DNA from 3 places in the Syntrophomonas sp. UBA5494 genome. Region 3 is predicted to be linked to each of the others. Evidence: riboswitches for the same ligand, from Rfam matches in the RefSeq annotation. Region 3 holds a riboswitch; each other region holds the start of a gene.
What was found. Region 3 has a riboswitch for molybdenum cofactor ahead of fdhF (formate dehydrogenase subunit alpha). Riboswitches for the same ligand answer to the same signal wherever they lie in the genome.
Positions count from the first base shown of each region.

Region 1: it holds a riboswitch for molybdenum cofactor, as region 3 does, so the genes downstream of both, B3W37_RS07905 (S-layer homology domain-containing protein) here and fdhF (formate dehydrogenase subunit alpha) in region 3, are expected to answer to the same signal.
Region 2: it holds a riboswitch for molybdenum cofactor, as region 3 does, so the genes downstream of both, hypA (hydrogenase maturation nickel metallochaperone HypA) here and fdhF (formate dehydrogenase subunit alpha) in region 3, are expected to answer to the same signal.

Region 1 is NZ_DIPG01000069.1:1,221-3,423, forward strand. It holds gene B3W37_RS07900 (alcohol dehydrogenase) at 1-630, shown strand, start outside; molybdenum cofactor riboswitch at 899-1,017, shown strand; gene B3W37_RS07905 (S-layer homology domain-containing protein) at 1,346-2,203, shown strand, end outside.
Region 2 is NZ_DIPG01000147.1:10,117-12,319, forward strand. It holds gene B3W37_RS16465 (CooT family nickel-binding protein) at 1-454, shown strand, start outside; molybdenum cofactor riboswitch at 765-888, shown strand; gene hypA (hydrogenase maturation nickel metallochaperone HypA) at 1,007-1,351, shown strand; gene hypB (hydrogenase nickel incorporation protein HypB) at 1,358-2,017, shown strand; gene B3W37_RS16480 (hydrogenase small subunit) at 2,102-2,203, shown strand, end outside.
Region 3 is NZ_DIPG01000135.1:16,312-18,514, forward strand. It holds gene fdhF (formate dehydrogenase subunit alpha) at 1-828, opposite strand, end outside; molybdenum cofactor riboswitch at 1,036-1,172, opposite strand; gene B3W37_RS15345 (glycosyltransferase family 4 protein) at 1,724-2,203, opposite strand, start outside.

The DNA of each region.
Region 1 (2,203 bases), on a different contig from region 3:
CTGACGGAGGAAGATGTGCTCTTCGTCGGCGATATCCTGTCAACCGGTTATTTTGGCGCCGAACAGGCCAAGATCGAACCGGGCGATACTGTTGCGGTTATGGGTTGCGGACCGGTTGGAATGTGCGCTATGACCACCGCCCGGCTGTGGGGGCCTTCCAAGATAGTGGCTGTCGACATCAATCAGGAACGTTTGGATTGGGCAGTGAAGAACGGTATCGCTGACGTTGGAGTCAATCCCCTCAACGGGGATGCCGGCGATGCTATCAGAGAAATGACTGAAGGACGCGGCGCTGACGCTACTATCGAAGCCAATGGTTTCAAACCCACTTTCGATATGGCCATCGATGCTGTCAGACCCGGTGGAACAGTATCTCTGATCGGCGTATTTGAAAAACCCCAGGAACTGGCCATGAACACCTTGTGGATCAAGAACATCAGAATCAGCATGGGTCTGGTCAACGCCAATCGCATTCCAGAACTGATCAAGTTGATCAAGGCCGGTAAGATCAGCACCAGCTTCCTGTGCACCCATCGCGCTCCATTAAATGATATTGTTAAAGGCTATGATATCTTTGGCGGCAAGAAAGATGGCTGTCTGAAGTGGATAGTAACTCCTTACCAGAAATAGAAACCAGAAATTATTTGTCTCCTGGCAAAACAGGATTCATGTTCAAGCCAAAAGGCGCCTCTTTTATGAGGCGCTTTTTGGTGTTTGGCCAGGATGTCTGCTGAGCTGGTGAAAGAAACCTTATCACCAAGCCAGCAGGAGTATGAGCCGGGGGCCAGACCGGACTGGAAAGCTCGACTACTATGTAGATAAATGTTAAATTATGCAGGAAAATTAAAGTCTAAATAGAATGATTTAAACAAAAGAAATATTATCCAAACAGTTTATACAGAATCTAAAACTCCGAGCTTATTTGCCTAAATCAGTGGGAAATGGTGAATAAGCCGACAGGGTAGAACGGGAAACGGTTCTGCCTCCCTTCTGGAAAGGAGTACTATAAGCTATATGGTTGCGAGAAAACTGTCATTGGTTTTCTGCTATTAGTAGCTTTTAGATAAAACCTCCTGTCCGTGCAGGGGGTTTTTGTTTATTGAGCATAAAATTATTCATTATTTGCCTTCAATTTTCTATACGTGAATGGGGGTTATTGAAATATTGAATTTAATATGGATTTTTATTGTTACTCAGTATGACGGATGCTGATATTTAGGCCGGGTATTGGTAATAGAGCGGTTTTTCATAGAAAGGGAGTGAAGGATTATTAATGAATACGGTAAATAAAAGACGTAAATTTCATCTTTTCTTTATTTTAATAGGGTTTTTAATTGTTGGTTTGGTGAGTTTACTAGCACCTAATCCCGCTTATGCCGCCGGTGGCGACGTTACCATATCGGGGCCAGGGCTTGACGGTCCGGGAATTACCATTACCCAGAGTCAGCTCCGGGGCCTAGAACCACTAGCTGGTGACTATTATTTGGAACAGCAGGATGTTATTTACAGCACTATTAACACCTGGCCAACCAAGAGCTGGTACAGAGGTCAAGGTGTATTATTGGAAGAGTTGCTTGAGGTGGCCGGCGGGCTAAATGACGAGGCCACTCAAATTAGATTTGAGTCCAGCGACGATTTTAAAGCCACCTTTACCTTACAGGAACTACGTGAACCCAGGTATCGGTTCCCTAATTTCATGGATACCGGCCTGCCTGGCCATCTCATTGGTGACGCTTCAGATGCTGTGCCAGTACCAACTATCATCGCCCACCAGAGTTTTTCCGCTCAGTCTTATAATGATATTTTGGATTCGGGAAATTTCAGCCGTATCGATGCGAATCACCTGTTGTACGGGCAGCGGGCGGTAACCCAGCAAACCAATGCCAGATTTGCTAAATATGTAATAAAAATCGAAGTGCTTACCGGTCCCGTATCTCAATGGAATGTTCCCACTGCATCGGTAGAGCCAGGGGAGGTGCCGGTAGGTGAACTGGTGAGATTGAACAGCCAGTTTAATGATGAGGACAAGGTTCATTATACTTTGGACGGCAGTGACCCAACCATAGATAGCCCTATGTATAACTGGATTGCCAGCCGCTGGTGGTCATCGAGAGCGGATGATTTAGATGAAATAAACCGTCCCATTGAAATAACAGAAGATACTACAATTAAGGCCATTGTAATCGGTCCTGGCAGAGAAGAC
Region 2 (2,203 bases), on a different contig from region 3:
GGCCAATAGCGGGGGGAGACGCGATCTGCAGATTCACCATCATGAAGGGCAGTATATGCTTCACCCCGGGCAGGAAGCTGACGGACTGATTCAGGTGATCGTCCAGCAGTCTGGAAACAAGCAATTGTATGCCAAAATCCTGGTTGAAATTGGTCATCACCATCATCATCACATTGAGGCCGTAGGTCTGCCTGTGGAGATCGTACCCAGCGGATACAGCCATGCCCGCATCGGCGAATATTATGAGGTGCAGTTATCAACAAATGGCCAGCCTCTGGCGGGTGTTGAAATAAAGGCCACCTATGCCGGCGCCGGTGGTCGGGAATACCCGAGGCGGCAAAAGACAGACCATCTAGGTCAGGCCAAATTCTTTTTATCAGCACGAGGGCACTATCTTTTTTCCGCTGAACATGATGGCATAATAAGCACTTTTACCCTGGTCAAAGGTGTTTAAATTTAATTTTCCTCGTTAAGGGGAGATACTGGAAATAGTCTTATCAGATTAAAGTCATTAAAAAACCATGAAGTTGTAACGGGATGAAACCGAAACGCTTCATGGTTTTATTTTGACTGGGCGAGGTGTTTCCCATGTCCATCTTTACACCCGCAGCCAAGGTTTACAACTGATTTACTTGCCTGAATGCAACCGAAACCTTTGTTATTAAATTGCAACGCTCTATTGCAGGAAAAATATTTAGCAGGTAGAATATATAAATTAGAATAGATGAATTAGAATAGATAGTTAACATCATTTTATGAATTACAATTAAATAATTCTCCAAGCCAACAGACCTAAGGCTTTCGCAAAGCTATGGTTAATTGGCCGGGGTATAATTGGAAACGATTATGCCTTCCCGTATTGTGAGTAGGAGATGTCTTGGTACGGCAGACGTTAGCGCTATAATGCGCCTGCTTAGCTTTTTGTGTTTAATTACCCGGCCTCTCTACGAGTCCGGGTTTTTAGTTGTTTTTTTCGTGTAATCGTAATCGGCCTGAAGGAGCACATATGCACGAATTGTCTTTAATAGCGGGGATGATGGATTTGATCCGCAACAGCGCAGACAAAAACCAGATCACACAAATAAGCCGTATCAAACTGGTTGTCGGCAAGCTTTCCATGGCCCTGCCGCATAGCCTCAGCTTCGCTTTTGAAACCCTGGCTCAAGAAGAGCTGTTTAAAGATGCGGAATTGCTGATCGAAGAAAGGGAGATCTGTTGTCAGTGCCAGCAATGTCAGCAACAATACGTTGCTGAGATGCCGTCCCGGCTTTTCTGCCCTTACTGCGGGAGCAGTGACACTCAGATGCTTACCGGACGGGAATTATTTATCGAATTCTACGAAGGGGATTAATGAGAAATGGCTCAAATTCGTATGGAAACCAATATTTTGGGAGCTAATGATATGCTGGCCGCAAAGAACCGCCGCATCTTCAAAGAGGCCGGAATGTTGGTGGTCAATTTGATGAGTTCGCCCGGTTCGGGAAAGACCACCCTGTTGGAAAAAACCATTGAAGGTATCAAAGGGCGCATCAGGCTGGGCGTAATCGAAGGCGATCTGTACACTGATCAGGATGCCATGCGCATTGAAAACAAGGGCGTGGAAGTGGTGCAGATCAATACCGAGGGTACCTGCCATCTGGATGCAAGCATGGTGGAAAAGGCCTGGCGCCGCCTGGCCCATCATCCCATCCAACTGTTATTTATAGAAAATGTAGGCAATCTGGTATGCCCGGCCGAGTTTGACCTGGGCGAACATTTTAAGGTCGTGGTTTTGAGTACCACCGAGGGTCATGACAAAGTATTAAAATATCCCCTGGTTTTCAACCAGGCCAGGGCAGTGGTACTCAATAAAATAGACCTTTTGCCATATACAGATTTTGACATGGATGCTTTCAGCAGGGACCTGCAACTGGTAAATCCTATGGTTAAAGTTTTTCGAGTTTCAGGTCGCACTGGTGAAGGAATAGATCAATGGAACCAATGGTTGTTAGAGGAGGTGGGAAAGCAGCACTTTTAAAGCCAAGCTAGATTAGAGAGAAAAATAGTGATTGGGATTATATGGCAGCTTATTCACAAAATTTGTTTCGGGGGGAATAGGTAAATGCCTACCAAACTAAGCAGACGTGATTTTATACGTCTTTGTGCCGGAAGTGCGGCAGCGATATCAATGACGCCATTGCTGGCACCACTACTTACCGAGGCG
Region 3 (2,203 bases):
CTTTTCATTGTAAATGAAATCCCAGCCAAAACGTCCTTTTACACACAAGCTGCGACCATTTACCGGAGCATCTGGATTGGAGAGCACGCCGATCACTTTGCCCTGGTTTACTGCCAGGTCGAAATTGCAGCCGGTGCCGCAGAAGGGGCAGGTGGTTGTGACCCGTTCCAGATCCCAGCGGCGGGCCTTTCCGGCCATGGACTTTTCGGTCAGTGCCCCGGTGGGGCATACCGCCACGCACTGCCCGCAGAAAACGCAATCCGAATCAATGTAAGGAACATCCCCGGCGGTGGTGGCTTTACGGTGGAAGCCGCGATGCAGATAAGACAGGTTGTCCTTGCCGGTCATTTCTTCACAGGCTCTTACACAGGCGCCGCACAGAATACATTTGTTCAAATCCCGGATAATGAAGGGATTGCTTTCGTCTATGGCATAGCTGTGTTTCTCCCCTTGGAAAGCACTTTCTTTCACGCCGTACTGGTAGCAATAATCAGCCAGCTTACAAGCACCCAACTTGTCGCAGGTCATGCAATCCAGGGGATGATTGGCGATGAGCAGTTCCAGGATGGTTTTGCGCGCCTCGACGACGGCAGGCGAATCAGTGTGCACGATCATTCCGGGTGATACCGGTGTTACACATGAAGCGGGCAGCAGGCGGTTACCTTCTATTTCCACTACGCATAAGCGGCATGCTCCCAAAGGACTCAGATCCGGATCATAGCACAACCTGGGAATAGGAATGCCAGCATTTTCAGCAGCCTGGAGTATTGTGCTCCCCGCCGGGGCTTCAACCTCCTTCCCATTGATGATCAGTTTAATGAGTTCCACTACCATCACTCCTTTCAATAATTCCAGGGATAAGCAAATAAAAAACCTCCTATCTGAATAGAAGGAGGGCCTTCATTGCCATGGATAATCCTGTCAATGACTTGCATTCAAATGCACGCTCCTTCCCCTGTCCAGAAACGCCTCAAGGCGCCCATTGCACATCAACACCCAATGTTCTGCTCAGCAAAACCAGGGCAGCGCAAATAGATTTCTCGGCCAGTGACTCCTTTCCAAATAAGGGAGGCAAACCCGTTTCCAGATTTACCGTACTGGTATATAACCAAGTCGGCTAAATCCCCATGGCCGAAGCTTTAGGAGAAGTCGCTTTGGAGCTACGCTTTGAAAAATATCAAATTTTCAACATGAATATAATGGACACGCAAGTTCGCAGGGCAAAAGCACACATCGCTTGTACAATGAACTGAGAGAGGAGAAAAGCTTCGTGAAAGGCTTATCTGAAGCAAGATATACCTTTAACCAGGCTGGTTGCAGGCATTGGCGTGGGTCGTATGTCGGCAGCCAGAAGCAGTTAAGAAAGGCTTCCATGAATTCAATTCTCCAGTTGCGCTATTGTGTTTTGAAACACGATGAACCACCGGCTCATGGGCGATTGCTCACCCGCAACACTTGATGGTTGGCATAAACCCTGCCATTGAAAGCACTTTCTCACCTCCTTTTATGCTGCACTTGTGACGCCAATATTTTAAAAACAGTTCAGCCTATCAACAAAAGAATTTTGTTCTTATCCGACATTAAAAACTGTCTTCAAAATACACAGACGTATTCACTTATCTAGTTCGACAGTCTATAAGATATTCCTTCTTGTAATTCAATATATTCCTATAAATAATATATAAACCGCATGATTTCGAAATCATGATCAATCCCGTTTCCCTCAGCGTGAATCCGAGCTGACCATCATCTGGAAAACATCATAATATTGGGCTGCTATTCTCTGCGGATCATATTCCTGAGCCAGGGTGTTTTTGATACGGTGCAGTTCGCTTTGGGGCGGACGATTCTTGAGAAGATGAAGTATTCTTTCGGCCAAGACCTGGTGGTCCCGGGCAGGTTCATAATAATTCACCAGATTTCTGGTGATTTCCGGGATGCTGGTCTCGCGGGTGGTCAATACCGGCACTTCGCATAACGCCGCTTCAACCGGGGTCATGCCGAAACCTTCATGCAGTGAAGGTGAGATAAAAAGAGCGGCATTTCGGTATAGATAATTTCTGTGCTCATCTGATACATAACCGGTCATAATCAATTTTTTGATATTATTCCGCTGCGCATACTGTTCGGGGTCGATACTGAGCTTTCTTTTCGCCCCGGTAAGCACCAGGTGATGCTCCACCTTATCTTCGATCAGTTGAAA